DNA from 3 places in the Streptomyces sp. NPDC048295 genome. Region 2 is predicted to be linked to each of the others. Evidence: riboswitches for the same ligand, from Rfam matches in the RefSeq annotation. Region 2 holds a riboswitch; each other region holds the start of a gene.
The links. A riboswitch is a leader RNA that binds a small molecule or an ion and turns the genes downstream of it on or off. The one in region 2 is predicted to bind thiamine pyrophosphate.

Region 1 (10,371 bases), on a different contig from region 2:
GCCGGCCGCGGTGCCCTCGTTCACCCCGTCGGTCACCGACCGGGCGCCGGCCGCCTTCGCGACGTACGCAGGCGCCGGCCGGGCGGCAATTCCGTCTCCGTCCCCACCTGGTTCTACGGGCACGAGCCGCCGAACCCGTTCGCGGACCGCATCGCCAAGTACTTCGCCGACGCACCGCGCGAGGACGGGCTGCTGGCCCTCTTCACAGTGGGCGTGATCTTCCTGCCCGGCGCGGCCGGCACCGTACAGGAGATCTTCGACAACGCGACGCCGAACCACTACGGCCCCCTCGGCGGACCGACCCCGATGGTGCTGGTCGGCCTCGATCACTGGACTCGCACGCCGCCGGCCGGGCGATGGAGTCCCGGATCGCGCTCGTTGGACACGGCGGACGAGGCCCCGGGACACTCGCCCGGCTGTCGGCGGCGTAGGACCACCCGGTCAGAAGGACGCGAGCCGGGCCACCAACGCGTCGAAGAATGCCTCCCAGCCGTCCTCGGCCGCCGCGTACTGCTCGGGCGTGAGGTTGCCGCCGCGCTGCTGGAAGACCAGCTCGGTGGTTCTGCCGCCGCGTTCGGTGAAGGTGGCGGTGATGATCTCGCCGTCACCGTCCGCGGGCGCGGAGGCGTCCTTCATCGTGAACACCAGCCGCTCGGGTGCCACCACCTCCCGATAGACCCCGTGGAACGGCATCTCGGTGCCCGGTACCACCATGACCAGGCTCCAGTCGCCGCCGGGCCTGACGTCCATCGACACCCGGTCGAGCGGCACCTCGGCGTCGCCGCCGAACCAGGCCGCGAAGTGCTCGGGCGTCGTCCAGGCCTCGAAGACGCGTTCCCGCGGGGCGTCGAGGATGCGGGTGATGTCGATGCCCTCGCGTGCTGACTCGGTCATTGTCCCTGTCCTTCCCGGAGTCGTTCCGGATCTGCCGCACGCCCCCCGGGGACTGCCCGCGAGGACGTGCCGAAGGACCCCGGGGGCTACCGGAACCGCGCTCCGGGGCATCAGGCAATCGTCCGGCCGGCGGCCGGATCCCGCGACCGGGGCCGCCCGCTTCTGATCCGGTGCGGTGAACGCGCCCGGTCAGAAGCGGGCGGGCAGCACGACGGTCTCCGCCGCGTCGAAGCCCGCCCCGACCGCCGCGCCCTCCTCGGGCGCGTCCCGCAGCGCGCACTCCGCCTCCAGGACCGGACCGCGCTCCGGCAACAGCCGTACGGCGACGTGGTTGCCCCGGAACGTACGTGTCCCGACCACGCAGCGCAGCCCCTCGTCCGGGGCGCCGATCCGGACCCCGGCCGGACGCACCAGCAGGTCGCACGCCCCCTGCGGCGAGCCCTCGGCCACCGGTACCCTGCCCCACACCGTGTCGGCGACGGCACCGCTCACCGTCGCCTCGACCACGTTGTCGAAGCCGAGGAACCGGGCGACGAACGCGGAGGCGGGCCGCTGCCACACCTCCAGCGGGGTGCCCGCCTGGGCGATCCGTCCGTCGCGCATCACCACCACCCGGTCGGCCAGCGCGAACGCCTCACCCTGATCGTGCGTGACGGCGAGCACCGTCGTACCCAACTGCCCGAAGAGCGTGCGCAGTTCGACGACGAGCCGTTCACGCAGGCCGCGGTCGAGCTGGCCGAGCGGCTCGTCCAGCATCAGCAGCTTGGGGCGCGGGGCGAGGGCCCGCGCGAGGGCGACACGCTGCTGCTCGCCGCCGGACAGTGCGGCGACGGCACGCCGTTCGGCGCCGGGCAGGCCCACCAGATCCAGGAGTTCGCCGACCCTGCGCTCCTGGTCGCGGCGCGACACCCCGTGCATCCGCAGCCCGAACGCGACGTTGGCACCGACGTCCCGGTGCGGGAAGAGCTGGTGGTCCTGAAACATCAGGCCCAGACCGCGCCGGTGCACCGGCACCCCGGCCTGGTCGGCGCCGTCCAGCAACACCCGGCCGCTGTCCGGCGGGTGCAGTCCGGCGACCACCCGCAGCAGAGTGGACTTGCCGCTCCCGCTCGGCCCCAGCACACACACGATCTCGTGCTCGGCGACCTCCAGGTCCACCGCGTCGAGCGCCGCCCGCTCGCCGAAGCGGACCATGGCCGATTCCAGTGTCAGCATCTCTAGAACTCCCCGGACCGGTCCGTGCGGATACGTTCGAGCAGCAGCAGCGAGACGGCGCAGACCACCATCAGGATGGTGCTGAGGGCCATCGCCTGGCCGTAGTTGAGCTCCCCGGCCCGCCCCAGCAACCGGGCCACGGCGACCGGCAGCGTCGGGCGGTCGGGCCGCGCGATGAACACCGTCGCGCCGAACTCGCCGAGCGAGACGGCGAACGCGAAACCGGCCGCGACCAGCAACGCCCGCCGCACCAGCGGCAGATCGACCTCACGCCAGGCCCGCAGCGGCGACGCCCCGAGGACCGCCGCGGCCTCCCTCAGCCGCCCGTCCACAGCACGCAGCACGGGCAGCATGGTCCGTACGACGAAGGGCACACCGACCAGCGCCTGGGCGAGCGGCACCAGGATCCAGGAGGTCCGCAGATCCAGCGGGGGCTTGTCCAGCGTGATCAGGAAGCCGAAGCCGACGGTGACCGCGGACACCCCGAGCGGCAGCATCAGCAGCGCGTCGAAGCCGCGCACGAGGCGCCCGGCGCGCCGGGTCAGCGCCGCGGCGGCCAGCCCGCCGATGACGAGCGCGATGACCGTCGCGACCAGCGCGTACTGCAAGGAGTTCCAGATCGCTTCGAGCGGCGCGACCAGGAACGTACCACCGCCCGCGTCCACGGACGCCAGGGCACGGTAGAAGTCGAAACCATGCCCGCCGCCGGTGTCGAAGGAGCGCTCGACGAGTACCCCGAGCGGCAGCAGGATCAGCAGCAGTACGGTCAGCAGCACCCCGCAGAGCAGCGCCCACTGCCCGGCGCCGCGAGGACTGCGCGCGGTCTGCGCCGGGTCGACCAGCTTCAGCGCGGCCTCCCGGCGCCGTACGGTCCACGCGTGCACGGCGAGGATCGCGCCGACCGCGGCGAACTGCACCAGTGTCAGCACGGCGGCCGTCGGCAGGGCGAGCAGCTGCGCGGTCTGCCGGTAGATCTCCACCTCCAGCGTGGAGAAACCGGGACCACCGAGGATCTGCACGACACCGAAGGAGGTGAAGGTGAAGAGGAAGACCATCAGCGCGGCCGCGGCCACGGCGGGCGCGAGGGCCGGCAGGGTGACCCGACGCCAGGCGGCGAACCGTCCCGCGCCCAGCACCCTGGCGGCCTCCTCCTGCCGGGGGTCGAGCTGGGCCCACAGCCCGCCGACCGTCCGGACCACCACCGCGTAGTTGAAGAAGACATGGGCGAGCAGAATCGCCCAGACGGTGGTGTCGAGCCGTACGCCCCAGAGTTCGTCGAGGAATCCGCCACGCCCCAGCAGCGCCAGGAAGGCCGTACCGACGACCACGGTCGGCAGGACGAACGGCACCGTGACGACCGCCCGCAGCAGTTGTTTGCCGGGGAAGTCGAAACGGGCGAAGACATAGGCGCCCGGCAGCGCGATCAACAGGGTCAGCGCGGTCGAGGCGAGCGCCTGCCAGCCGGTGAACCAGAGGACCTCGCGGATGTCCGGCCGGGTCAGCACCTCGCCGATCCGGCCGAACTGCCAGACGCCGTCCACCTTCAGGCCGCGGCCGACGATCGCGGCGACCGGGTAGGCGAAGAACAGCGCGAAGAACGCGAGGGGCACGGCCATCAGGCCGAGCCGCACCGCGTTCCCGCGCCGGGCCTTCGCACGAGCGCCCCGCGCCCGCGAAGGCCGGACCGGCCGGCCGCGGGGAGCCTCCCCGCCCGCGGCCGGTCCGCGTACGGGGGTCTTCGTTACTTCACTACGAGCGAGGACCACGACTGGACCCACTGCTCACGGTTCTTGGCGATGAGGTCCGGGGCCACGGTCGTCGGCCTGTCCACCGTCGCGCCGAACTTCGTGAAGAGCTCCGGCAGCTTCGCGTCCTTGGTGACCGGGTTCACGAACATGTTGAGCGGCATGTCCTCCTGGAACTTCTTGCCGATCAGGAAGTCCAGCAGGGCCTTGCCGCCCGCCTCGTTCTTCGCACCGTTCAGCAGGCCGGCGAACTCGATCTGCCGGAAGCAGGTCCCGGTGGCGACACCGGTCGGCGCCTCGGCCGGCTGCGGCTTCGCGTACAGCACCTCCACGGGCGGGCTGGAGGCGTACGAGACGACGAGCGGCCGGTCGGCCTTGGCCTTCTTGCCGCCCGCGGAGCCGGAGAACTCCTCGTTGTACGCCTGTTCCCAGCCGTCGACGACCTTGACGCCGTTGCTCTTCAGCTTCTTCCAGTAGTCCTGGTAGCCCTTCTCGCCGTAGGTGGCGACGGTGCCGAGGAGGAAACCGAGGCCGGGCGAGGACGTTCCGGCGTTCTCGGTGACGAGGAGGTTCTTGTACGCGGGCTTCGCCAGGTCGGCGAAGGACTGCGGCGGCGCGAGCTTCTTGTCGGCGAAGTACTTCTTGTCGTAGTTGACGCAGATGTCGCCGGTGTCGATCGGGGTGACCCGGTGCTTGTCCGCGTCGAGCAGGGTGTCCGCCGCGACCCGGTCGATGCCCTTCGCCTCGTACGGCGTGAAGAGCCCGCTGTCGAGGGCGCGGGAGAGCAGTGTGTTGTCGACGCCGAAGAACACGTCGCCGCGCGGGGAGCCCTTGGTCAGGATCTCCTGGTTGAGCGCGACACCCGCGTCACCGCTCTTCAGCACCTTCACGGTGTAGCCGGTCTCCGCGGTGAACTCCTTCAGTACGTCCTTGGAGGCGTTGAAGGAGTCGTGGCTGACGAGGGTCACGGTCTTGGAGGCCGGGCCCTTCGTGCCGCCGGATCCGGCGGACTGATCGCCGGAACTGCCGCACCCGGCGAGTGCGGTGACGCCGAGCGCGGCGGCGGCGGCCGATGCCGCGAGCTGCTTGGTCCTGCGAGTGGTGCTCATTGTGGATTCCTCCTGGGTTTTGGCCAGGAAGAGACGCGGCCCCGCCCGCGGAGAAGCGGGCAGGGCGCAACAGCATGAGTTGATGACCGAACTTCCTACCCGGAATGACCCGGGCGAGGTTCAGAGGGTCTGCGGCCGACCTGTCCTCGGTGCCGCACTCTCAGCGCTGTGGCGCTCCCCTGTCGGAATATGAAGTTGATTTCGGGCCCAGGCTACACGGGCTCCCGGGCCCGTTCGGGAGTGGCCTCAGCGCTCGGCCGCCGCCAGCTGCCCGCAGGCTCCGTCGATCTCCTGGCCACGGGTGTCCCGCACGGTCACCGGCACCCCGTGGGCCGCGATCGCCTCGACGAACGCCTTCTCGTCCTCGGGCCGCGAGGCGGTCCACTTGGAACCGGGCGTGGGGTTCAGCGGGATCAGGTTGACGTGCACCCGCTTGCCCTTGAGGAGCCGGCCGAGCCGGTCACCGCGCCAGGCCTGGTCGTTGATGTCACGGATCAGCGCGTACTCGATGGAGATGCGGCGGCCGGACTTCTCCGCGTACTCCCACGCGGCATCCAGCACCTCACCCACCTTCCAGCGCGTGTTCACGGGGACGAGGGTGTCGCGCAGCTCGTCGTCCGGGGCGTGCAGCGAGACGGCGAGTCGGCACTTGAAGCCCTCGTCGGCGAAGCGGAGCATCGCGGGCACCAGGCCCACCGTGGAGACGGTGATCCCACGCTGCGAGAGCCCCAGCCCGTCCGGCTCGGGGTCGGTCAGCCGGCGGATCGCGCCGACCACCCGGTTGTAGTTGGCGAGCGGCTCGCCCATGCCCATGAAGACGATGTTGGAGAGCCGCGCCGGGCCGCCGGGAACCTCCCCGTCGCGCAGCGCCCGCATCCCGTCCACGATCTGGTGGACGATCTCGGCGGTCGACAGATTGCGGTCGAGACCGGCCTGCCCCGTCGCGCAGAACGGGCAGTTCATCCCGCATCCCGCCTGGGAGGAGATGCACATCGTCACCCGCTCCGGGTAGCGCATCAGGACGGACTCGACGAGCGTCCCGTCGTGCAGCTTCCAGAGCGTCTTGCGGGTGGTGTCGTCGTCGCAGCTGATGTGGCGGACCACGGACATCAGATCGGGGAACATCGCCTCGGCGAGCTTGTCCCGCGACGCGGCCGGGATGTTGGTCCACTCGGCCGGGTCGTGCGCGTACCGCGCGAAGTAGTGCTGCGACAGCTGCTGGGCGCGGAACGGCTTCTCGCCGATCGCGGCGACGGCTTCCTTGCGCTCGGCGGGCGTGAGGTCGGCGAGGTGCCGCGGCGGCTTCTTGGCTCCGCGGGGCGCGACGAAAGTGAGTTCTCCGGGCTTAGGCATGGTTCATCCAGTGTCGCAGACGGAACAGTGCGGGCCCGCCGTCCTGTGGACAGCGGGCCCGCACTCGAAGAATCGCAGGTCAGCGGCGCGATCTCAGCCGGAGCCGACGAACAGCACCAGCAGCAGCCAGACCACCGGGGCGGTCGGCAGCAGCGAGTCGAGCCGGTCCATGATGCCGCCGTGCCCCGGCAGCAGCGTGCCCATGTCCTTGATCCCGAGGTCCCGCTTGATCATGGACTCGCCGAGGTCGCCGAGCGTGGCGCTGGCCGCGACGGCGAGCCCGAGCAGCAGCCCCTGCCACCAGGAACCGCCGTCGATCAGGAACTGCATGCACAGCGCACCGGCCACCATCGCGAAGGCGATGGCCCCGAAGAGTCCCTCCCGGGTCTTTCCGGGGCTGATGCGCGGTGCGAGCTTGTGCTTCCCGAAGCGCCAGCCGACGGCGTACGCACCCGTGTCGCTGACCACGGTCAGCAGCAGGAAGGTGAGCACCCGCTGCGGCCCGTCGTCGGCGGTCAGGAGCATGGCGACGAACGTGGCGAGGAACGGTACGTAGAACGCCGCGAACACACCGGCCGTGACGTCCTTGAGGTAGCCCTCGGGCGGCTCGGTCATCCGCCAGACGAGCACCGCGAGCGCGGTCAGCGCCATCGCCACCCAGGCGCCTTCGGCGCCCTTCGCGTAGCCGGCGACCACCATCGCCGCGCCGCCCACCGCCAGCGGGACGAGCGGCGCCTTGATGCCCTTGCGCTCCTGGAGCCGGGAGGTCAGCTCCCACAGGCCCACGACGACGGCGACGGCGATGACACCGACGAAGACGGCCTTGACGATGAACAGCGAGGCGACGATGACGGCGCCGAGCCCCACACCGACCCCTATGGCGGCTCGCAGGTCACGGCCCGCACGTTTCTTCTGCGGGGACGGCGGCGCGGTGGACATGGGCTCCTGCGGCTTCTCGTCACGGAACAGGGGGCCGCCGCTCAGGCGTCCGGCCCCCTGGCCCCGGTCATCACGGTCGTAAGCGTCTCTACCTGCGTCGGGATCGTCCGGCACGATGGGCATGGGCCGAGTCTGCTGGGCGTCATGCACATCGTAAGCAGGACCCGCCGGGGCAGCCCGCATCTCGGGCGCACCCCAGTGGCCGGCTCCCTGCGGGGCGCCCCAGGAAGAGTCGTTCATCAGACTTCGAGCAGCTCGGCTTCCTTGTGCTTGAGCAGCTCGTCGACCTGCGCGACGTACTTCGCAGTGGTGTCGTCGAGCTCCTTCTCGGCGCGACGCACCTCGTCCTCGCCCGACTCCTTGTCCTTGACCAGCTTGTCCAGGGTCTCCTTGGCCTTGCGGCGCACGGCGCGGATGGAGATCTTGGAGTCCTCGGCCTTGCCCTTGGCGACCTTGATGTAGTCGCGGCGGCGCTCCTCGGTGAGCTCCGGGAAGGTCACCCGGATGATGTTGCCGTCGTTGCTCGGGTTGACGCCGAGGTCCGAGTCACGGATCGCCTGCTCGATGTTGCGCAGCGCGGTCTTGTCGAACGGCGTCACGACGGCCATGCGCGGCTCGGGCACCGAGAACGAGGCGAGCTGGTTGATCGGGGTCAGCGCGCCGTAGTAGTCGGCGACGATCTTGTTGAACATCGCGGGGTGCGCACGGCCGGTGCGGATCGCGGCGAAGTCCTCTTTCGCGACGACGACGGCCTTCTCCATCTTCTCCTCGGCCTCGAGGAGGGTTTCTTCGATCACCACGTGCTCCTGCGTGTCTTGAGTGGGCCCGTCGTGCCCGGGCCCGGCGGGTCCTGCGTCGCGTCCTCACCTGCACGGTGTCCGACCGGCAGGCCGTTGTCCATCCTTCGGGGCCGGTCCCGGGGGTGACCCCGGGGCCCGGACCCTCCCGTGGTACTCCGGGAAGGTCCCCCGGTCCTCAGACCCGGGTGCTCCGGTCACTCACGAGCGTCCCGATCTTCTCACCCTTGACCGCGCGGGCGATATTGCCGGTGGCGGTGAGCTCGAAGACGAGGATCGGCAGGTCGTTGTCGCGGCAGAGCGTGATGGCGGTGGCGTCGGCGACCTTGAGATCGCGGGCGAGAACCTCGCTGTACTCGAGCGCGTCGAACTTCACCGCGTCGGGGTTGCTCTTCGGGTCGGAGTCGTAGACCCCGTCCACCCCGTTCTTGCCCATCAGAAGGGCCTCTGCGTCGATCTCCAGGGCGCGCTGGGCGGCGGTGGTGTCGGTGGAGAAGTACGGCATCCCCATGCCGGCGCCGAAGATGACGACGCGGCCCTTCTCCAGGTGGCGCACGGCGCGCAGCGGGATGTACGGCTCCGCGACCTGCCCCATGGTGATGGCGGTCTGGACGCGGGAGTCGATGCCTTCCTTCTCCAGGAAGTCCTGGAGCGCCAGGCAGTTCATGACCGTGCCGAGCATGCCCATGTAGTCGGACCGGGCCCGGTCCATGCCGCGCTGCTGGAGCTCGGCGCCGCGGAAGAAGTTGCCGCCGCCGATGACGATCGCGATTTCCGCGCCGTCACGGACGACCGCCGCGATTTCCCGGGCGATGGCGTGTACGACGTCGGGGTCGACGCCGAGACCCCCGCCGCCGGCGAACGCCTCTCCGGACAGCTTCAGCATGAAGCGTCCGGCCACCTTGCCGTCGTCGCGCTTGTGGTCACCTTGTGCGGCGTCCGCGCCCTTGTTCATGGAGATTCTCCTCGTGCACATACGAAGAAGGCCATTGCCGGTGGGTCTGGTGTCCCTCAGCGGCAATGGCCTCCTCGTCAGATCTGCGGTCGTACGGCGTGAGTGCGGCCGACGACTGCACTAGACCCTATCGGGGTCCACCGTTGTTCGCGGACGGACTCAGATGCCGACCTTGATGCGCGAGAAGCGCTTCAGGGTGACACCGGCCTCGTCCAGGACCTTCTGGACGGACTTCTTGTTGTCCAGCGCGTACGGCTGGCCGAGGAGGGTGGCCTCCTTGAAGAAGCCGTTGACGCGACCCTCGACGATCTTCGGGAGCGCGGCCTCGGGCTTGCCCTCGGCGCGCGTGGTCTCCTCGGCGACGCGGCGCTCGGCCTCGACGACCTCGGCCGGGACGTCCTCGCGGGACAGGTACTTCGGGGCGAACGCGGCGATGTGCTGCGCGATGCCCTTGGCCAGCTCGGCGTCGGCCTTGTCCAGCTCGACCAGAACACCGATCTGCGGCGGCAGGTCGGGCATGGTGCGGTGCATGTACGCGGAGACGTACGCGCCGGAGAACTGCGCGAAGCGGTCCAGGACGATCTTCTCGCCGAGGTTGGCGTTGGCCTCGTCGACGTACGCCTGGACGGTCTTGCCGGCCTCGATCTCGGAGGCGAGCAGCGCCTGGATGTCGGCCGGGGAGGTGGCGGCGACGTGCGCGGCGAGGGTGCTCGCGACGTTCTGGAACTTCTCACCCTTGGCGACGAAGTCCGTCTCGCACTTCAGCTCCAGCAGAACACCGGACGTCTGGTCCTCGGAGATGAGGGAGACGACGGCACCGTTCTCGGCAGAACGGCCCTCGCGCTTGGCGACGCCCTTCTGGCCCTTGATACGGAGCGCCTCGACGGCCTTGTCGACGATACCGTCGGCCTCGTCGAGCGCCTTCTTGCAGTCCATCATGCCGGCGCCGGTCAGCTCGCGGAGCTTCTTGACGTCAGCGGCGGTGTAGTTCGCCATGAGTCTGTGTTTCTCTCTCGAAGTCTGAAAGATCTACGGGTGAACGGCGGGGGCGGTGCTTGTGGCACCGGCCCCCGCCGTCTTCAGCCGTGACGGGTGTCAGGCCTGCTCGGCGTCCGCGGCCGGAGCCTCGGCAGCAGCCTCGGCGGCGGGGGCCGCGGCGGCCTCGGCGTCCGCGACCTTCTCGGTCTCGGCGGAGGTCTGCACCTCGGCGTCGGCCTTCTTGTCGCCCTCGAGCAGGTCGCGCTCCCACTCGGCGAGCGGCTCGCCGGCGGCCTTCTCGCCCGGCTTCGAGTCACCGGTGGCGGCACCGGAACGGGCGATGAGGCCCTCGGCGACGGCGTCGGCGATCACGCGGGTGAGCAGGG
Region 2 (10,371 bases):
CGGTACGACTCGGCCACCTTCAGGAACAGGTCGTTCGCCTCGTCCTCCCCGATCGTGACCCGCACACCCTCACCCACGAACGGCCTGACCACCACTCCGGCCCGCTCGCACGCCGCGGCGAAGTCCGCGGTGCGGTCCCCGAGCCGCATCCAGACGAAGTTCGCCTGGGAGTCCGGTACGGTCCACCCCTGACCGGCCAGCGCCCGCTGCACCCGCTGACGCTCGCACACCAGCGAGCCCACCCGCCCCAGGAGTTCGTCCTCGGCACGCAGTGAGGCGACCGCCGCGTCCTGCGCGAGCTGGCTGACCCCGAAGGGCACCGCCGTCTTGCGCAGCGCCGCCGCCACCGGCTCGTGCGCCACGGCGAAGCCGACCCGCAGCCCCGCCAGGCCGTACGCCTTGGAGAAGGTCCGCAGCACCGCCACATTGGGCCGGTCCCGGTAGATCTCGATGCCGTCCGGCACCTCGACGTCCCGGATGAACTCCCGGTACGCCTCGTCGAGCACCACGAGGACATCGCCCGGCACCCGGTCCAGGAACCGCTCCAGCTCGGCCCGGCGCACCACGGTGCCGGTCGGGTTGTTCGGGTTGCAGACGAAGATCATCCGGGTGCGGTCCGTGATCGCGTCCGCCATCGCGTCGAGATCGTGCACCTCGTCGGTCAGCGGCACCTTCACCGAGGTCGCACCGCTGATCTGCGTGATGATCGGGTACGCCTCGAAGGAGCGCCAGGCGTAGATGACCTCGTCACCCGGGCCCGAGGTGGCCTGGAGCAGCTGCTGCGCCACACCGACCGAGCCGGTCCCGGTGGCGAGGTGCGACAGAGGCACACCGAAACGCTCGGCCAGCTCGTTCATCAGGCCGGTGCAGGCCATGTCCGGGTAGCGGTTGAAGTTCCCGGCCGCGGCCAGGGCGGACTCCATCACCCCAGGCAGCGGCGGATAAGGATTCTCGTTGGAGGACAACTTGAACGCGACCGGTCCGCCGGCCGCGGCCGGCTTGCCCGGTACATAGGCGGGGACGCCGTCCAGCTCGGCGCGCAGCTTGGGGCTCGTCTCGCTCACCGCAGGTCCTCCTCGACCGTCTCTGTACACATCAATACTGCTCACCTTATGAGGATTGAGCGCCGCTGCGAATGGCCCCGGGCGCCCAATCGTCCGGTGCGACCGGGAATGGGGGGAGCGCTTCCCCTTACGGCGCGCGCCGGTGGCTCACTCCGTGGCGCGCGTCCCTCGAAAAGGTGAGATGAGACCTCTTCGAGACATCGACCATTTAGTAGGCCCATCGACTTCGGCACATGACACACTACGGTCAGGCCCATCAACATCCTTGGTTTTCAAGGCATTTGACCATTAACGATCATGCAAAAACGTGCCTGTCAACGAGTGAATATGCGACCGGGCCTACCGCCCCTCCGAGCCCTACTATCGGCTCGCCATGACAGCAGCAGGGAAGCACCAGGTGAGCCGGACGGACACACCCCGGCGCGGCGGCCGGCAGGGACGAGCGGGAATCCGGGATGTGGCCGCCGCCGCCGGAGTCTCCATCACGACCGTCTCCGACGCGCTCAACGGCAAGGGCAGGCTCCCGGACGCCACCCGCCGCCATGTCCGCGAGGTCGCAGAGCGCCTGGGCTACCGCCCTTCCGCCGCGGCCCGCACCCTCCGTACCGGCAAGTCCGGCCTCATCGGCCTGACCGTGACGACCTACGGGGACGAACCCTTCACCTTCACCGAATTCGCGTACTTCGCCGAGATGGCCAGAGCGGCCACCTCCGCCGCGCTCGCCCGCGGCTACGCCCTCGTCATCCTGCCCGCCACCTCACGCCACGACGTCTGGTCGAACGTCGCGCTCGACGGCACCGTCGTGATCGACCCCTCCGACCAGGACCCGGTCGTCACCGAGCTCGTGCGCCAGGGGCTGCCCGTCGTCTCGGACGGCCGCCCGGCCGGCACCCTCCCGGTCACCGCCTGGGTCGACAACGACCACCGGGCCGCCGTGCTCGACCTGCTCGACCATCTCGCCGCCGCCGGGGCCCGCCGCATCGGTCTGCTCACCGGCACCACCACCGACACGTACACCCGCCTCTCCACCAGCGCGTACCTCCACTGGTGCGAGCGCGTGGGCCAGGACCCGGTGTACGAGTCGTACCCCGCCCACGACCCGTGCGCGGGCGCGGTCGCCGCCGACCGGCTGCTCGCCCGCCCGGACCGGCCCGACGCCGTCTACGGGCTCTTCGACCCCAACGGCACCGATCTGCTGGCGGCGGCCCGCAGGTACGGCCTGCGCGTCCCGGAGGACCTGCTGCTGGTCTGCTGCAGCGAGTCCACCGTGTACGCGACGACCGAGCCCCCCATCACCACCCTCTCGCTCAAGCCGCGCAGAATCGGCACGGCAGTCGTCCAGCTCCTGATCGATGCCATCGAGGGCGTGGCTCAGGACGGACCGGTGGAGCAGGTCATACCGACCGAACTCATCGTGCGGACCTCCTCGCAACGCCGTCCACCCCGCACCACGGTCAGCGCGCCCCGTTCCCCGGCAGGGGATTGATCAGGCGATTTCGGACCAATCGGCTGGTGAACCCGACGTGCGTCCGGATTCACCACCCCTGGTGCGTCACACAGCACGATCCGCATTCCTATGATGGGCGCACGACACCGCGGACCGCCCCGACCAGCAGGGCCCGTCAGGTGTACGGCGGCGCGACGGTGGTGGAGGGGTCGATGACACAGGGGGCCGGTCAGGAACCCGTGGTGCGGACTGCGACGTTGCGCGACTTCCGCGTACCGCCCTATGCCCAGACCCCGGTGCCGCCATCACCACCGCACCCGGGCAACGCCGTGCCCGGCGGCGAGCCGCCGGAGGGGTACACCCCCACCGAGCGCGACCTTCCCGTGATCAACCGCGGCGACACCCTGCAGGTGACGGCCGTCCCCGACCCGCGGCCCGTACCGGACCAGGGCCTCGGACCGCTGTACGTGGTCGGCGACGTCCACGGCTACCTGGACGAGCTCCACGCCGCCCTCGCCGAGCAGGGCCTGATCGACGCCGACGGCAAGTGGTCGGCGGGCAATGCCCGGCTCTGGTTCCTCGGCGACTTCACCGACCGGGGCCCCGACGGCATCGGGGTCATCGACCTCGTGATGCGCCTGTCCGCCGAGGCCGCGGCCGCCGGGGGCTACTGCAAGGCCCTGATGGGCAATCACGAACTCCTGCTCCTGGGCGCCAAGCGGTTCAACGACACCCCGGTCAACTCCGGTGCGGGCACCGCCACGTTCCAGGCCGCCTGGCTGCTCAACGGCGGTCAGAAGAACGACATGGAGCGGCTCCAGGACGTCCACCTCCAGTGGATGTCCCGGCTCGACGCGATCGTCGAGGAGGACGGGCATCTGCTGATGCACTCCGACACGACGGCCTACCTCGAATACGGCACCACCATCGAGGACGTCAACGACACGGTGCACGCCATCCTCACGCGTAACGACGCCGATGAGTGCTGGGACCTCTTCCGCAAACTCACCAAGCGGTTCGCCTTCCGCGACGAATCGGGTCCGCAGGCCGTCCGGGAGCTGATGGCGGCCTACGGCGGACAGCGCATCGTCCATGGTCACAGCCCCATTCCGTACCTCCTCGGAGAGGTCGGTTCGGAGGACGGCGAGGACAGCTCCGGCCCCGTGGTCGAGGGTCCGCACGTGTACGCGGACGGGCTCGCCATCGCCATGGACGGCGGAGTGACCATGGCCGGAAAGCTGCTGGTCGTCCAACTGCCCCTGCATGACTGACGTTCTTCCGGGAAGACGCTCCCAGGAACTGAGCACGCCGAACACCGGGCCTATTTGCGGAAACCCCCTGTCACCCCGTGCCGTGAGCGCTCTACCATCGGCGTATCAGTAGCAGGCTCTCCTCCGTTTCCGCCCAACTGCCAGTCCTGAGCGGGCAGTCAGGCTCGACGGAGCATCGGGGGATGCACATGAACAGCGCTCCGCACCTGCTGGCCGAGGACCGACCCGAGTACGAGCGGATCCTCGACGACGCACTGCGCCATGCCCATGAACGACCAGATCTGGCCGCGGTCGGCGAGCGGCTCAACGCCGTACAGCTGCGCACCATGGCGCTGGACGCCACCGAGTTGATCACCTCCACGGCCGCCACCGAGTACAAGCACTATGTACAGGCCCGAGAGGAACTGCGCGGCCCCGCCGACGGGGAGGACCAGGACCCGGGCCCCGGGTTCACCGCCACCCGTCCGCATCAGTCGGGCGCCGGCATAGGAGCCGTGATCACGGTCCTGGCGCCGGTGCTCGCCGGTACCGCCGCGTTCATATTCCTGCTGGCCGGCTATCTGCTGAGACTGCTCGACCCGCCTCCTTCGTTCGCCTCCACCATGGTCTCCGCCGGCTGGTTCTTCGCGGCGGTCACGGCCGCAGCCATCCTGGCCGCCGCCGCCGGGCTGCTCATCACCGCGCTGCGCAACGGACCGGACTCGCAGCCCGTCGACGAGGAGGAGGACGAGCTGCCGGAGGACGTGGCACGGGCCAGGGAGGCGTGGCGTCATGCCCTGCTGGAGCGCGGCATACTGCCGTTCCTGCGGGACGCACTCGCCGACCCCGAGGCCGCTCCCGCCGCGCGCACCCCGCTGCCCTCGGCGAACCGCATCCCGAAGGTCGGCTACAGCCGGCCGGACTTCTCCAGCCCGGGCGACGGACCGGCGGCGGGCCCCCGCCCGACGTTCACCTCACCGGACTTCACCAGCCCCGACTTCGGCGGCCCCGAGCACGAACTGGACTGACCGGCTCCGCACGGCTCGACGGCGGGGCCGGTCGCCTCGACGGCGGAACCGGTCGCCCGGAAGCCGGAGCCTTTGGAGCGACCGCCCGGGCCCGTCCGGCCGTGATCCGCCGGACGGACCCGAGTCCCGGATCAGTCCGCGATCGGCAGATAGACCCGGTTGCCGGACGCCGCGAACTCCTTGGACTTCTCCGCCATGCCCGCCTCGATCTCCGTCTGCGAACCGCCGTGCTCACGCCGGATGTCCTGGGAGATCTTCATAGAACAGAATTTCGGTCCGCACATCGAGCAGAAGTGCGCCGTCTTCGCCGGCTCGGCAGGCAGCGTCTCGTCGTGGAACTCCCGCGCGGTGTCCGGGTCGAGAGCCAGATTGAACTGGTCCTCCCAGCGGAACTCGAAACGGGCGTCCGAGAGCGCGTCGTCCCAGTCCTGCGCCCCCGGGTGGCCCTTGGCGAGGTCCGCAGCATGCGCCGCGATCTTGTAGGTGATGACGCCGGTCTTCACATCGTCCCGGTTGGGCAGGCCGAGGTGCTCCTTCGGCGTGACGTAGCAGAGCATCGCCGTCCCCCACCACGCGATCATCGCCGCGCCGATGCCCGAGGTGATGTGGTCGTACGCCGGCGCGACATCGGTGGTCAGCGGGCCGAGCGTGTAGAACGGCGCCTCCTCGCAGATCTCCTGCTGGAGGTCGATGTTCTCCTTGATCTTGTGCATCGGGACATGGCCCGGGCCTTCGATCATGGTCTGTACGCCGAACCGCTTGGCGACCGCGTTCAGCTCGCCCAGCGTGCGCAGTTCGGCGAACTGCGCCTCGTCATTGGCGTCGGCGATCGATCCGGGACGCAGCCCGTCGCCCAGCGAGTACGTCACGTCGTAGCTCGCGAGAATCTCGCAGAGCTCCTCGAAGTGCTCGTACAGGAAGGACTCCTTGTGGTGCGCGAGGCACCACGCCGCCATGATCGAGCCGCCCCGGGAGACGATGCCGGTCTTGCGGCGGGCGGTCAGTGGCACGTACGGCAGGCGCACGCCGGCGTGGACCGTCATGTAGTCGACGCCCTGCTCGGCCTGCTCGATGACGGTGTCCTTGTAGATCTCCCAGGTGAGTTCCTCCGCCCGGCCGTCGACCTTTTCGAGGGCCTGGTAGAGCGGAACGGTGCCGATCGGCACGGGGGAGTTGCGCAGAACCCACTCACGGGTGGTGTGAATGTTGCGGCCGGTGGACAGATCCATGACGGTGTCGGCGCCCCAGCGCGTCGCCCACGTCATTTTTTCCACCTCCTCCTCGATGGAGGACGTCACCGCGGAGTTGCCGATGTTGGCATTGACCTTCACCAGGAACCGCTTGCCGATGATCATCGGCTCGGTCTCGGGGTGGTTGACGTTGGCGGGCAGCACGGCCCGGCCGGCCGCGATCTCCTCCCGCACCACCTCGGGCTCGACGTTCTCCCGGATCGCCACGTACTCCATCTCCGGGGTGATCTCGCCCCGGCGGGCGTACGCGAGCTGGGTCACCGGCTGCCCGTCGCGGCTGCGGCGCGGCAGGCGCGGGCGGCCGGGGAAGACCGCGTCGAGGTTGCGCAGCCCGCCGCGCGGCGAGGTGTGCTTGAGCCCGTCGTCCTCCGGACGGGCGGGGCGGCCCGGGTACTCCTCGGTGTCGCCGCGGGCGACGATCCAGTTCTCCCGCAGCGGTGCGAGACCGCGGCGGACATCGGTCCCGACGGCGGGATCGGTGTACGGACCCGACGTGTCGTACAGCGTCACGTCCTTGCCGTTGGTGAGGTGCACCTGACGGACCGGCACCCGGAGGTCCGGGCGCGAGCCCTGGACGTACCCCTTGTGCCAGCCGATGGACTTCCCGGCCTCGTCGCTCTGGTTCGAGGCAGGCGTGCGTGCGTCCGCTGTGGTCATGAGACCTACTCCCTACGCCGGCATTACCCGGTAACAGGTTCGGCGGTCGGCGCAGCCCTTCCCGTACGGACGTACGGATATCAGCGCCCTCTCAGCCCGGTGCTCCGAGCTCCCGCGTGTGCAAAGGTCCCTCCACGCTAGCGCCCCGTCCGGCGTGATGAACAGAGGGCCCGTCCCTTCTTGCGATGATCGGCCGGTGACGTCCCTCCATATCGACCACGAACCGCAGGGCCATCAGCAGGGCCATCAGCACGGCCACTCGCACAGCCACGGCCCTGCCGCACCCGTCTCCAAACATCTGCGCAAGGTCATCGCGGCCGTACTGATCCCGTTCGCCGCCGCCGTGCTCGTCGGCCTGGTGGCGCTCTGGCCGGGCGGTGCGCCGGCGCACGAGAGAACCGGCGTCGGATTCGACCGGCAGACCCAGCAGGGAAAGGTGGTGAGCATCGACATGGTGGACTGCAAGGAAGTGAACGCGGTCCAGACACCCCTGGGCGGAGACACCACACCGCCCTCGGGAAGCGGAAGAGGACCGTGCAGGAAGGCCACGGTCGAGGTGACGAGCGGTCACGACAAGGGCCGCACCTTCGTCGAGATCGTCCAGCCCGACTCCCCGCGCCAGTTGCGCCAGGGGCAGGGCGTGGTGGTGTCGTACGCACCGGACGCGCCCCACGATCTGCAGTACTCGGTGACGGACGCCAACCGGAAGTTCCCGATGGCTCTGCTGGCCGGGATCTTCGCCCTGGTCGTGGTCGCGGTGGGCCGCATGCGCGGGGTGATGGCACTGGTCGCGCTCGCGGTGTCGTTCGCCGTGCTGACCCTGTTCATCCTCCCGGCCGTTCTCCAGGGTTCGAATCCGCTGCTCGTCGCGGTGGTCGGGGCCAGCGCCATCATGCTGATCGCGCTCTACATGTGCCACGGCCTGACCGCCCGCACCTCGGTCGCGGTGATCGGCACGCTGATCTCACTGCTGCTGATCGGACTGCTCGGGTCGCTCTTCATCGGCTGGGCGAGCCTGACCGGCAACACCGATGACAGCACCGGCCTCATCCACGGCCTGTACCCGCACATCGACATGAGCGGTCTGCTGCTGGCCGGTGTCATCATCGGTTCGCTCGGGGTGCTCGACGACGTGACAGTGACCCAGACCTCGGCGGTCTGGGAACTGCACCAGGCGAACCCGACGTTGGGTGTGCGTGGCCTCTACCGGGCAGGGATCAGGATCGGACGCGACCACATCGCCTCGGTCGTCAATACGCTGGTGCTCGCATACGCGGGCGCCGCGCTGCCGTTGCTGCTGCTGTTCTCCATCGCGCAGAGCAGCGTGGGGACGGTGGCCAACAGCGAGCTGGTGGCGGAGGAGATCGTACGAACGCTGGTCGGCTCGATCGGACTGGTCGCCTCGGTGCCGGTGACGACGGTGCTCGCCGCGCTGGTCGTCTCCGCGGACCGCACAGGGCTCGGCGCGGAAGCCGGAGCTTCGGCACCCGTACGGGCCGGGAAAGGCCGTCGTCGTAGGACGAAGCCCTGATCGTCTCAGCCAGGTGAACAATTCACCCATTCGGCAGGTACCGTGTTCGACCGGCGAGCCGGTCGGCGGCGCCCGTTCCCGTCAGCCGGCGTTCTGTTCCTCGGCGAGGATCCGGCCCAGGGCGTCCTCCAGGTTGCCCTCGAAGTCACCCAACGTGCACTCCTGCCCCAGCGGCACAAGCTTGTCGGTCCGGTCGAGAAATGCCACAAGCGGCGCCGTACCGGCCCGGAAGAGGGCTCGGTCCTCGCCGACCTGAAGCCGGATGTGTACGTCGGAAAGTCCCTCGGGCTCAGTGGGTCCGATGTGCACATCACCGTCACCACTGGGGCTGTTGAGGCCGTCGAGCAGCAGCTCACGGCCGAATGCCCAGGTGACGGGGGCGTCACCTGGCAGATGGAAGGTCATCCGGATCGCATACGGATCGCAGACCTCGTACCGGAGCTCCACCGGGATCCGGAAAGAGAGTTCCTCGGAAACGAGGAAGCTCATCATGACCTCAGCTTGAACCGACTCGCGCATCGTTCAACCCCGCAGTAGATGAATCTGGCCAGGAATGATCCCCCGTGGCCCTATTGACGCCATCGTGGTGCACGCGATAGCAGATCACAAGGAGTGATTTTTCAGATACTGATAGAGAACACGAACGAACGCAAGAGGTTGGCCACTTCGCCACGTAGTTGTTCGACTGCGGGGAGCAACCGGTTCTCCTGCTCCAGGGGTACGGAAATCGCCATCGCGGCGGCGGTGAATCCGGCTGTGATCGGGATGGCCGCGCAGACCGTGCCCAGGGCGTACTCCTGCCGCTCGATGACAGGTTCCATCCGCCCGAGCGAACGCAGTCGTTCGAGGAGTGCCGCGCGGTCCTTCACCGAGTAGCGGGTCAGCGGACGCACAGGGTGACGGTCCAGGTGGTCCTCGCGGGCCTTCTCGTCGAGCTGGCTCAGCAGGCACTGGCCGATCGCATGGGCGTGCCCGGTCTCCCGGAAGGACGCCCATTCGTCGACGGCGGGATTGGCGGGGGTGTCGGCGACCGCGACGAGTTCGATCTCGCCCTCGCGGTAGACGGCGCAGTACACCGGTGCGCCGATGATGTCCCGCCAGCGGCCCAGCGACTCGGCCATCCTGCCGCGGCGATTCTGCAAGGTCCCCTCGCCGACCAGGCGTTCCGCCGCGGTTCCCATGAGGAAGACGCCGTTCTCCCGGCGCAGATAGCCCTCGTGCGTCAGGGTGCGCAGCAGATGGTAGGCCGTGGGAAGAGGAAGCCCCGCCTCCCTGGCCAGCTGCTTCGCGGGCGCCCCGTCGCGATGGGCGACCACGGCTTCCAGCAACCGCAGCGCTCGCTGCACCGAACCGATCAGCGTCGGGGCAGCAGTGCTCGATGCCGTGGTCAACAGTCACCCCCAGGCATGGTGACGGGTGGTCAGCCCGCCTGTGGGGGCCGCCCCCACGGGCTGCCGCACGGCTGGGGCCCGGAGACCGGACGCCGTACAAACCACTGGTCACTGTGGTGACAGTCTGTTAACTCCCAGGCGCTGGCAGCGAACTTCCACTGTATCGGCCGGGTCCGCGGGGGACGTCGTTTCGCCTTCCGCTTAGCTCACCTGGGCTAACGCCCCGGCCGGTCTCCGATCGTCCTACCAGTCGCCGCGCGAGGAGGACGACGACATGAACTTGCGTACGACGAAAATGAGCCCACCGACCAGGATCACGAAGACCAGGACCTTGAAGAGCACCTCGATCACGAACCCGAGCACGCTGACGATCAGGCCGCCGAACACGACGATCGCGATGACCGGCACCGCGATCCACTTCACCCACCAGGGCATACCGGCGAATATCTCCCGCACGGCCATCGTCCCTACCTCGTCTCCTTGAGTTCCTGCTTCGATGCCTTGAATTCCTGCTTCGATGCTAGAGGCGCGGAGGGGGCCGACGGGGGCCGCGCAGCCCTTGAAGTCCCCTGACCGACCCCTGAGGGATCCCTGAGACCGGCCCCCCGCCCCCAGGTGGACCGGCTCGGCTCTCCGGCGGACCGGCTCAGCTCTCCGGCGGGGAGAAGACCACCATGACCCGCAGATCCTCGGTGATGTGGTGGAACTTGTGGGCGACACCGGCCGGTACGTACACCACGCTTCCTCTGCCCA
Region 3 (10,371 bases), on a different contig from region 2:
CGGCGAGCGAGAGGTCCTGGACGTCGGGCACCTTCACGATCTCGGGGCCGCGCGAGACGACGAGCGTCACCGCGTCGTTGCCCCTGACGCGGGCGCCGGACTCCGGGTCGCTGCCGATGACCTTGCCGCGCTCCACGGTGTCGCTGTAGGACCGCTTGACGCCCTTGAGCTCCAGACCGGCGTCCGAGAGCCGCCGCTCGGCGTTCTTCTCGGTCTGGCCGAGCAGCGAGGGCACCCGGGTGAACTGCCCGGAGTTGATGTACCAGACACCGGTACCGATCCCCAGGGCCAGCAGCACGGCGACGACCACGGCGATCACGGAGCGCCGCGGCGCGCGACGGTCCCGGCCCGGCCCCGCGGTCCGTGGCGGCTGGGGCGGGGGCATCTCCAGCCGGCTGGTGTGGTGCGAGACGCCCTGGCCGGCCGGGAGCAGCCGCGGGATCACGCTGGTGCGGTCCTCGGCGGCGTCGTGCACCTCGGCGGTGGCCTGCGGCGGTACGGCGTCCAGCTGGGCGTCGGTGAGACCGGAGCGGGCCTCCCGGGTCCCGGCGAGCAGCTCGACCGCGTCGAACGGGCGGAGCTCGGGGTCACGGGCGGTGGCGCTCGCCACCAGGCCGTCGAGCGCGTCCGGGAGCCCCGGGACGGCGGCCGACGGCGGCGGGACGGCCTCGTTGAGGTGTTGGTAGAGGACCTGCGCGGGGGTGTCGCCGCCGTGCGGCTTGGACCCGGTCAGCATCTCGTACAGCACGACGCCGCAGGCGTACACATCGGTGCGGGTGTCGGCTGTGCCGTCCTCTATCTGCTCGGGGGCGAGATAGGAGACCGTGCCCAGGAGGGACCCGGTGGTGTCGGTGACGGCGCCGACCGCCCGTACGAGTCCGAAGTCGGCGACCTTGACCCGGCCGTCGTCCCCTATCAGGACATTCTCCGGCTTCATGTCGCGGTGCACGAAGCCCGCCCGGTGCGCCGCGCCCAGGGCGGCGAGGACCGGCTCCAGGATGTCCAGGGCGGCCCTCGGCTGGAGCGCGCCGCGATCGCGCAGCACGTCGCGCAGGGTGCAGCCCGCGACGTACTCCATCGCGAGATAGACGTACTGTCCCTGGGCGCCCTGGTCGAAGACCGCGACCACGTTGGGGTGCGCGAGCCGGGCCACGGACTTGGCCTCCCGGATGAAGCGCTCGACGAACGAGACGTCGGTCGCCAGCGCCGGGTGCATCACCTTGAGGGCGAGCACCCGGTCCAGCCGGGTGTCCACGGCCCGGTAGACCGTGGCCATGCCGCCCACGGCGATGCGGGCATCGACGCGGTAGCGGCCGTCGAGCAGCTGCCCGACGAGAGGGTCCTGGAGGGTCGTATCCACGCAGCGAGTCTACGAGCCGCCACGGACACGGCCCACGGGCCGGGGCACTCCCGGGGCCGTACTGCAGCCGAGCCGTGACAGGGACACGCACTCCACGCCGTACCGGCGGCTCAGAAGGCCGGGCGCTCCGGGTCCAGCACCGCGCGCCCCTCCACCGGCGACGACGCCTCGGCGAAGTGGCGGCGTGGAATCCGGCCGGCCCGGTACGCGAGGCGCCCGCCCTCCACCGCGTGGCGCATCGCCGAGGCCATCAGCTCGGGCTCCTGGGCCCGGGTCACCGCGGACGCCAGCATCACCGCCGAGCACCCCAGCTCCATCGCGAACGCCGCGTCGGAGGCCGTCCCGGCACCCGCGTCGAGGATCACCGGCACCCGGGCCTGCTCGACGATCAGCCGGAAGTTGTGCGGATTGCGGATGCCGAGTCCGGAGCCGATGGGGGAGCCGAGCGGCATGACCGCCGCGCACCCCACGTCCTGGAGCCTGCGGGCCAGCACCGGGTCGTCGTTGGTGTACGGCAGCACGGTGAAGCCGTCGTCCACCAGGATCTCCGCGGCGTCCAGCAGCTCGATCGGATCGGGCAGCAGCGTCCGCTCGTCGGCCACCACCTCCAGCTTGATCCAGTCGGTGCCGAGCGCCTCGCGGGCCAGCCGGGCGGTCAGCACGGCCTCGCCCGCGGTGAAGCAGCCCGCCGTGTTCGGCAGCACGCGGATGGAGAGCCGCCGCAGGACGGAGAGGACCGAACCCTGCACGGTCGGATCGAGGCGCCGCATCGCGACGGTGGTCAGCTCGGTGCCGGAGGCGGTCAGGGAGCGTTCCAGCACGTCGAGGCCGGCCGCCCCGCCCGTGCCCATGATCAGCCGGGAGCCGAAGGTGGCGTCACCGAGGGTGAAGAGGTCGTCCGGCACGGTTCAGCCTCCCTGGACCGCGGTCAGGACCTCGACGCGGTCACCGTCGAGGAGCGCGGTGGCGGACCACCGGCCGCGCGGTACGACGGTCTCGTTGACGGCGGCCGCGACACCGGAGTGCGCGGTGGTGAGCGTGGCGACGAGTGCCGCCAGGGTGGTGCCCCCGGCGAGGCGGCGGACCTCGCCGTTCACGGACACGGAGAGGGCGGCGGCCCCGGGGAGCGGTACGGGCTCGGTCATGCGGGCTGCTCCTGACGTGCGGAGACGGCGGGGGACGGGAAACGGCGCGGGGTGAAGGGGCGGGTCGGCTCGGGCGGCTCGCCGCCGGTGAGGAGCTCGGCCATGACGTCACCGGTGATGGGGGTGAGCAGCACCCCGTTGCGGTGGTGGCCGGTGGCGAGGTGGAGGCCGGGCAGGGCGGTGGGGCCGAGCAGCGGGGCGTTGTCGGGGGAGGTGGGGCGCAGGCCGGCCAGGGTCTCGGTGAGCGGCAGCTCGGTGATGCCGGGCACCAGTTCGTGGGCGTCCCGCAGCAGCTCGTAGACGCCGCCCGCGGTGACGGTGGTGTCCCAGCCCATCTCCTCGCTGGTGGCGCCGACGACCAGCTCGCCGTTCTCGCGCGGCACCAGATAGACATGACTGCCCCGGACCAGGGCCCGTACGGTCCGGCTCAGGAACGGCGCGTGCCGGGCCGGCACGGTCAGCCTCAGCACCTGGCCCTTCACCGGCCGGACCGGCGGCACGGCCTCGTCGGGCACCCCCGCCAGCCGGCCGCTGAGGCTGCCCGCGGCGAGCACGACCTGGTCGGCCACGAGCTCCGTACCCCCGGCGAGCACCGCCCCGGCGGCCCGGCCGCCCACCACGCTCAGGCGCTCCGCCCAGCCGCGGTGGAAGACCACCCCGGCCCGCTCGCAGGCGGTCAGCAGGGCGGCGGCCAGCCGGCGCGGATCGATCTGGTGGTCGCCGTCGACCCGCAGACCGCCCCGGACACCCGGCGCGAGCATCGGCTCCAGACGGCGGCACTCGCGGCCGGTGAGCCACTCCGATTCCAGGCCCGAACGCCGCTGCAGGGCGTGCAGGTCCCGCAGATGGGCGCGGTCGTCGGAGTCCAGTGCGACGGCCAGGGTGCCGCAGGCGCGGAAACCGGTCTCCCGCCCGCTCGCCGCCTCCAGCTCGGCCGCGAAGGCCGGATAGCGGGCGGCGGAGGCGAGATTGAGGCCCAGCAGCAGCTGTTCGCCGTAGTGGAGTTCGGTGACCGCGGCCAGCATGCCGGCCGCCACCCGGGCGGCTCCGCCGCCCGGTTCGGGGTCGGCGACCGCGATGCGCAGTCCGCGTTGCGCGGCCCGCCAGGCGGTCACCAGGCCGATGATCCCGCCCCCGATGACCAGGACATCGGATCCGTTTCCGTTCCGAGAAGAACGCATGGGCTTCCAGCCCCTCCCTTCGCCGGCATGACCCGGATCAGGTTCGTACGGTCGGAGGCCGCCCAGCCTCCCTCTCAGCCCGGTGCGTCCGGGCTCCCGCGAGTGCTTTACGTTGGCCACCCTAAACCCCGTCCGCCCGCCCCAGTAAGGGAGCAGCCGCCGTGGCCCGTTCGCTCGACGGACTCGTCCTGTCACCGGTGGCCGACCAGGCGCCCGGCCAGGTCGGCACCCGTACCCGCTTCACGTACCACGAGGAGGACGGCCGGATCTGGGCCGAGTACGCGGGCGGCGACGTGGTGCGCGGCCATCTCGTCGGCACCCGGACCGGCGACCTGCTCGACTTCCGCTACGTCCAGCTCAAGCAGGACGGAACGACGTCCTGCGGCCACTGCCACTCCACCGTCGTCGACCTCGCGGACGGCCGGGTCCGGCTGGACGAGCGGTGGGAGTGGGAGTCGCAGGAGGGCGGCGGGACGAGCACGGTCGAGGAACTCACCCTTTCCTGACGATCTGTCAGGTGCTTAAGGTGTACGGGTGAGCGAGCAGCAGCAGTCAGAGCAGCCGGACCGGCGGACACGAAGCCGCGTCGTCGTCGTCGGAGCGGGCATGGCCGGGGTGCAGACCGCGGTGGCCCTGCGCGAGCAGGGCTTCACCGGCCCCGTCACCCTGATCGGCGCCGAACCGCATCAGCCCTACGACCGGCCCCCGCTGTCCAAGGCGGTGCTGCTCGGCAAGGCCGAGGACTCCGCCTTCGACATCGACTTCGAGGCGCTGGAGATCGATCTGCAACTGGGCCGCGAGGTCACCGGTGTGCGCCCCGCGGCACACGAACTGGACACCCCGTCGGGCCCTGTTCCCTACGACGTGCTGGTGATCGCGACCGGTGCCGAACCCGTCGTCCTGCCCGGGGTCGAGGGTGTTCCCGGTGTCCACCTGCTGCGCACCCTCGACGACGCGGCACGGCTGCGGCCGGTCCTCGACGAGCAGCACGGCGTCGTGGTCGTCGGCGCGGGCTGGATCGGCGCCGAGTTCGCCACCGCGGCCCGCGCGGCCGGCTGCGCGGTCACCGTCGTCGAGGCCGCCGACCGGCCCCTCGCGGGCGCGATGCCCGCGGAGGTCGCCGCCCCGATGGCCGCCTGGTACGCGGAGACCGGCGCCGAACTCCTCACCGGCGCCCGGGTCGACCGCGTCGAGCCGGGCCGGGTGGTCCTCGCGGACGGCCGTACGGTCCCGGCCGCAGCGGTCGTCGTCGGGATCGGCGCCCGGCCCGCCACCGGCTGGCTGGCCGGCTCCGGCATCGAGCTCGGACCGGACGGATCGGTGACCGCCGACGAAGCGCTGCGCACCTCGCTGCCGGATGTGTACGCGGTCGGCGACTGCGCCTCGTTCCCCTCCGCCCGGTACGGCGAACGCCTGCTCGTCCACCACTGGGACAACGCGCTCCAGGGCCCGCGCACCGCCGCCGCCAACATCATCGGGGCGCTCGCCGGGGACGGCGCGGCGCCGGCGGTCTACGACCCCGTGCCGTACTTCTGGTCCGAGCAGTTCGACCGGTTCGTGCAGTACGCGGGCCACCACGGGAGCGCCGACACCCTGCTCTGGCGCGGCGATCCGGCCGAGCCCGCCTGGTCGGTGTGCTGGCTGCGCGACGGCGTGCTGGTCGCGGTGCTCGCCGTCGGCCGGCCGCGCGACCTGGCGCAGGGGCGCAAACTCATCGAGGCGGGGGCGCGGCTCGATCCTGCGCGGGCCGCCGACCCCTCCGTACCGCTGAAGTCGGCGGTCCGTCAGTAGCGCGCCGCCGGGCGTGCGGAGCGTCCGGAGTGCGGGCAAGCTCTTGGACGGCGGCCGGAATTGGTGCACCGTACATCCTCTGGATCACTCGCCCGCTCCCGGAGGAAGCACATGTTCCGACACAGATGGGTCCGCGCCCTGCGCCGGATCTGCGTGGTCTCGGCCTCGATCGCCCTGGCCGGCGGCGCGCTCGCCGTCCCGGCGAACGCGGGCACCGCCCCGAGGCCCGGCTCCAACCCGGCCGTCGACTACCAGGACCCGGTCGACGCGCTGCCGCCGGTCTCCCGGCCCGACACCGCGCACTGCTCGGTCACGGCCGTCGAGCACGACTTCGGCAACACCCTCGGCGGGCCGCCGTACACCACCACGCTCACCCCGCCCGACACCTGCGAGGGCCCCTGGAACAAGGTCGTCCTCGACTGGTCGGCCAGCGTGAAGGGGCGTCAGTACGATCGTCTCGCCGCGGTGTTCGTGGGCGGCGCGGAGATCTTCCGCACCAGCACCGCCGAGCCCGACGAGGACGGCATCAGCTGGCACGTCGCCAAGGACATCACCGACTTCGCGCCGCTCCTCAAGGACCCGCAGAAGCTCCAGCTGGACCTCGGCAACGTTGTCAACGACACCTACACCGGTGTGTACAAGGTCAGGCTGACGATCACGTACTACCGGGCCGACAAGCACCACCCGGCCGCGCGGACCGCCGACCGGATCGTCCCCCTCGGCACCACCGGGTCCGACAGCGCCCCCTGGATGAGCGTGGGCAAGGGCGGCTCCACCAGCACCGACGTCACCTTCCCGCGCAACCTGACCGCCGCGCGCCTCCAGGTGTACGCACGCGGCGGCGGCTGCGACGAGCAGTGGTTCGACGCGGTCCCCGACGACCTCGCCGCCACCGCCCCGGACTACCTCTGCGGCGGCGGCCCCTACCGCGAGGTGCAGATCGCCGTGGACGGACGGCCCGCGGGCCTCGCCCAGCCGTACCCCGTGGTCTACTCCGGCGGCATCGTCCCGACCCTGTGGCGGCCCGTCCCGGCCATCGACCAGTTCAGGACCGAGGCCTACGACATCGACCTGACCCCCTTCGCCGGTGAACTGGCCGACGGCAGGCCGCACGCCATCAGCATCACGCCGTACGGAGCCGCCGACACCTGGATCGTCGACGGTTCGCTCTTCCTGAGCACGGACGCGCACGCGGCCCGTACGAGCGGCAGGGTCACCGTCGACACGCTCGGCGACGAGCCGGTGGTGAGGACCGTCCGGACCCCGCGCGGCGACGGCTCCACCCATGTCGCCGTGTCGACCGGGCGCTCCTGGAGGATCTCCGGCTACGTCCGGACCTCGAAGGGCCGGGTCACCACCACCGTCGAGCAGCAGTTCTCGTACACCAACGAGGACACGGTCTCCAGGACCGGCCAACAGCAGACGATGCACCAGCGCGACCACGGCGCCACCACGGTGACGACCAGCACCGGCGGGCGCGCCGAAGCCCGGCGGCACGCCTGGTCCTACCCCATCGACGTCGACATGGACATCCCGCTCTACGGCGACTACGACAACTACGAGCTGAACGCGGCCGTCACCCAGCGCCGTGTGCTCCTCGACACGTCCAGGACGGGCTCCGGGCACGGCTGGCGCACGGACGCGGTCACGGACGACACCATGGACTCGACCGGCAACCTCGCCCGCGAGAACGGCGCCGTCCGGGCCGCCGACGGCGCGTCGTCCGAGACGTACCGGGGCACCACCGACACCGGGACCTGTTACGCGCGCTCCCTGACGACCGCGCACGGCTGGGTCACCGGGGACCGGCGGAGCCACTGCCGGGTCCCCGACGTGGTCCGGGAGGCCCTGAAGGGCTGAGTCCGGGTATCGGCTGTCGGTGCGGGATGGCAGGCTTGTCCCCGTGACCGAGATTGACGCAAAGATCGATGCTCTCGTCCCCGCCTGGCTCCACCTGCCCGACATCGCCGAAATGCTCGATGTCGAGGTGACGCGCGTGCGGCAGCTGGTCAAGGAGGGCCAGCTGATCGCCGTACGACGTGGTGAGAACCGGACGCTTCAGGTGCCTGCCGCCTTCATCGACGGCGACAAGGTGGTCAAGGGCCTCTCCGGCACCCTGACGCTCCTGAGGGACGACGGCTACAACGACGCAGAGATGCTGGAGTGGCTCTTCACCCCCGACCCGACCCTGCCGGGCACCCCCGCCCAGGCACTGAGCGAGAATCGCGGCACGGAGGTGAAGCGCCGCGCCCAGGCGCTCGCCGTCTGACCGCCGGCCGCAGGTGAGGGGCGGGCCGCGCGACACCGCGCGGCCCGCGCCCCCGCACCGTCCGGCGCAGGCCGCTCCACGAACGCTCTCCCAGGGGGGAACCGCACCATGTCCACGCCTCGCGCGCTGCTGTCCGACGCCCGGCTCTATCTGTGCACGGACGCCCGCAGGCGCCAGGGCGACCTTCCTGCGTTCCTCGACGCCGTCCTCGCCTCCGGGGTGGACATCGTCCAGCTCCGGGACAAGGGCATGGAGGCGGCCGAAGAGCTCGACCACCTGGCCGTCCTCGCCGACGCGTGCCGGCGCCACGGCAAGCTCCTCGCGGTGAACGACCGGGCCGATGTCGCCCACGCCATCGGCTCCGACGTGCTCCACCTCGGCCAGGGGGATCTGCCGGTGCCCGCGGCCCGCGCGGTTCTCGGCGAGGACGTGCTGATCGGCCGCTCCACCCATGCCCGCTCCGAGGTCGACGCGGCCGTCGCCGAGCCCGGCGTGGACTACTTCTGCACCGGCCCCTGCTGGCCCACGCCGACCAAGCCCGGACGCCACGCCCCGGGCCTGGACCTGGTGCGGTACGCCGCCTCGCTCGACCGGCCGCGCCCCTGGTTCGCCATCGGCGGGATCGACGCCGGCAATCTCGACGAGGTGCTGGACGCCGGAGCCCGCCGGGTCGTCGTCGTGCGGGCGATCACCGAGGCCGCCGACCCGGCCGCCGCCACCGCCGAGCTGGCCAAAAGGATCCGGGCACGCGCCGCGGTGTGATCCGGCCGTCCGGAGGGCGACATCAGGCCGACTGTCCGAAGGATGGACAAACAACCCGTCAATTCGGGCAATTCACGCTGGTCCGGTCCTTTGGCCGTCGTGCTCTGGTTAACCTGCCCGTATGGCCCTTGGCACACCATCCACCAGGACAGATCACGCGCGTACCGTGCGTGAGCTTCTCGCGACCGGCAAGACCTCTTACTCGTTCGAGTTCTGGGCGCCCAAGACCGAGAAGGGCGAGCGGAACCTCTGGAACGCGCTGCGCCGGGTCGAGGCGGTGGGGCCGAGCTTCGTCTCCGTGACCTACGGGGCCGGTGGCTCCACCCGGGCCGGGACGGTGAAGGCCACCGAGCAGATCGCGGCCGATTCCACCCTCACGCCCGTCGCCCATCTCACGGCGGTCAACCACTCCGTCGCCGAGCTGCGCAACATGATCGGCCAGTACGCGGACGCCGGGATCCGGAACATCCTCGCCGTGCGCGGAGACCCGCCGGGCGACCCGATGGGCGAGTGGGTCAAGCATCCGCAGGGCGTGCGGTACGCGGCCGATCTCGTCCGGCTCATCAAGGAATCCGGCGATTTCTGTGTGGGCGTCGCGGCATTTCCCGAGATGCACCCGCGCTCGACCGACTGGGACACCGACATCCGGCATTTCGTGGACAAGTGCCGCGCCGGTGCCGACTATGCGATCACCCAGATGTTCTTCAATCCGGAGGACTATTTGCGTATGCGTGACCGCGTGGTCGCTGCGGGTTGCGAAACCCCGATCATCCCCGAGGTCATGCCGCTGACCAGCGTCAAACAGCTGGACAGATTTGCGCAGCTCAGCAACGCGTCTTTCCCCTCGTCCCTGAAAGAACGCATCCTCGCCGCCAAGGACGATCCCGCCGCTGTACGCTCCATTGGCATCGACTTCGCAACGCAGTTCTGTGCGAGGCTGCGATCCGAGGGTGTGCCCGGACTGCACTTCATCACGCTCAACAACTCGACGGCGACGCTCGAAATCTACGAGAATCTCGGACTGCACAAGCAGTCGTGACCGGCCGTACCCGCCGTGACCCGGGGCGGTGGCCGTAGAAGGGGGCGGGCATGGGCTGGACGGTCCTCTACATCGCGTTCGGAATCGTCGCGCTGTGGCTGCTCGGCGAGGTGCTCCTGCAGTACAAGGCGCGCCTTCGCTGGCGTCTGCTCGCTTTCGGCGGCTTCGGCCTGGTGGTCGTCGGTGTGCTGATTCCGTCGGTGTTCGTCATCGTCCTCGGCACGATCGCCTTCGCGACCGGCCAGACCTACGTCACGCTCTCCTTCCGGCGCGGCTTCTCCACCGGCTGGGCCATAGGGGGCAAGCCCGGTGCGAGCCGTCGTCGCCGGGGCGGCGGCGACCGGGAGGGCCGCGGGCCCACGCTCCAGGTGTCGGACCTGGAGATGGCGTCGCACGACGAGCAGCCTCCGCAGCGAGCGGACGCGGACGCTCCGGCGACCGCGGTCTACGCACCCGAGCCGATGCCGGACGACACCGGGCAGTACGGCGTCTACTCCGACCACCACCGGTCGCAGCAGCAGGGGGCGGACCAGGCGCAGCCCCAGCAGCAGCCGCAGTACGCCGCGTACGACCCGTACGCCGCCCCCGCCGCGTACGGGGCGGAGGGCCAGGATCCGTACGCCGGCCAGGACCCGCTCGCCGGGCAGTACGGCTACGGCACCGAGGGGCAGCAGTACGCCGCGTACTCCGACCCGTACATCGGGACCGGCACCACCGGCGGTCCCGCTCAGTACGACGCGTACGACAGCTACGGCAACGGCTACGACAGCTTCGGCGGCCGGCAGCAGTACGACGCCGACCCCTACGCCCAGCAGTACGCCCCC

Region 1: linked by a shared signal. The riboswitch ahead of AB0D53_RS33995 (thiamine ABC transporter substrate-binding protein) and the one ahead of thiC (phosphomethylpyrimidine synthase ThiC) in region 2 are both predicted to bind thiamine pyrophosphate.
Region 3: linked by a shared signal. The riboswitch ahead of thiO (glycine oxidase ThiO) and the one ahead of thiC (phosphomethylpyrimidine synthase ThiC) in region 2 are both predicted to bind thiamine pyrophosphate.

The regions. Positions count from the first base shown of each region.
Region 1 covers NZ_JBEZLL010000030.1:83,906-94,276, reverse strand. The annotation lists partial or broken gene AB0D53_RS34015 (Rossmann fold nucleotide-binding protein) at 1-431, shown strand, start outside; gene AB0D53_RS34010 (SRPBCC family protein) at 442-894, opposite strand; gene AB0D53_RS34005 (ABC transporter ATP-binding protein) at 1,084-2,109, opposite strand; gene AB0D53_RS34000 (iron ABC transporter permease) at 2,112-3,725, opposite strand; gene AB0D53_RS33995 (thiamine ABC transporter substrate-binding protein) at 3,851-4,963, opposite strand; TPP riboswitch at 5,038-5,154, opposite strand; gene rlmN (23S rRNA (adenine(2503)-C(2))-methyltransferase RlmN) at 5,210-6,316, opposite strand; gene AB0D53_RS33985 (phosphatidate cytidylyltransferase) at 6,410-7,495, opposite strand; gene frr (ribosome recycling factor) at 7,495-8,052, opposite strand; gene pyrH (UMP kinase) at 8,231-9,007, opposite strand; gene tsf (translation elongation factor Ts) at 9,167-10,003, opposite strand; gene rpsB (30S ribosomal protein S2) at 10,103-10,371, opposite strand, start outside.
Region 2 covers NZ_JBEZLL010000004.1:161,221-171,591, reverse strand. The annotation lists gene hisC (histidinol-phosphate transaminase) at 1-1,064, opposite strand, end outside; gene AB0D53_RS07410 (LacI family DNA-binding transcriptional regulator) at 1,438-2,550, shown strand; gene AB0D53_RS07405 (metallophosphoesterase) at 2,724-3,782, shown strand; gene AB0D53_RS07400 (hypothetical protein) at 3,965-4,789, shown strand; gene thiC (phosphomethylpyrimidine synthase ThiC) at 4,921-6,696, opposite strand; TPP riboswitch at 6,689-6,822, opposite strand; gene AB0D53_RS07390 (YibE/F family protein) at 6,893-8,227, shown strand; gene AB0D53_RS07385 (SsgA family sporulation/cell division regulator) at 8,309-8,746, opposite strand; gene AB0D53_RS07380 (helix-turn-helix domain-containing protein) at 8,848-9,618, opposite strand; gene AB0D53_RS07375 (DUF5326 family protein) at 9,862-10,074, opposite strand; gene AB0D53_RS07370 (cupin domain-containing protein) at 10,265-10,371, opposite strand, start outside.
Region 3 covers NZ_JBEZLL010000006.1:340,525-350,895, reverse strand. The annotation lists gene pknB (Stk1 family PASTA domain-containing Ser/Thr kinase) at 1-1,360, opposite strand, end outside; gene AB0D53_RS12055 (thiazole synthase) at 1,471-2,265, opposite strand; gene thiS (sulfur carrier protein ThiS) at 2,269-2,505, opposite strand; gene thiO (glycine oxidase ThiO) at 2,502-3,686, opposite strand; TPP riboswitch at 3,684-3,796, opposite strand; gene AB0D53_RS12040 (hypothetical protein) at 3,848-4,192, shown strand; gene AB0D53_RS12035 (FAD-dependent oxidoreductase) at 4,221-5,477, shown strand; gene AB0D53_RS12030 (peptide-N4-asparagine amidase) at 5,589-7,337, shown strand; gene AB0D53_RS12025 (Rv2175c family DNA-binding protein) at 7,381-7,746, shown strand; gene thiE (thiamine phosphate synthase) at 7,855-8,508, shown strand; gene metF (methylenetetrahydrofolate reductase [NAD(P)H]) at 8,630-9,547, shown strand; gene AB0D53_RS12010 (hypothetical protein) at 9,598-10,371, shown strand, end outside.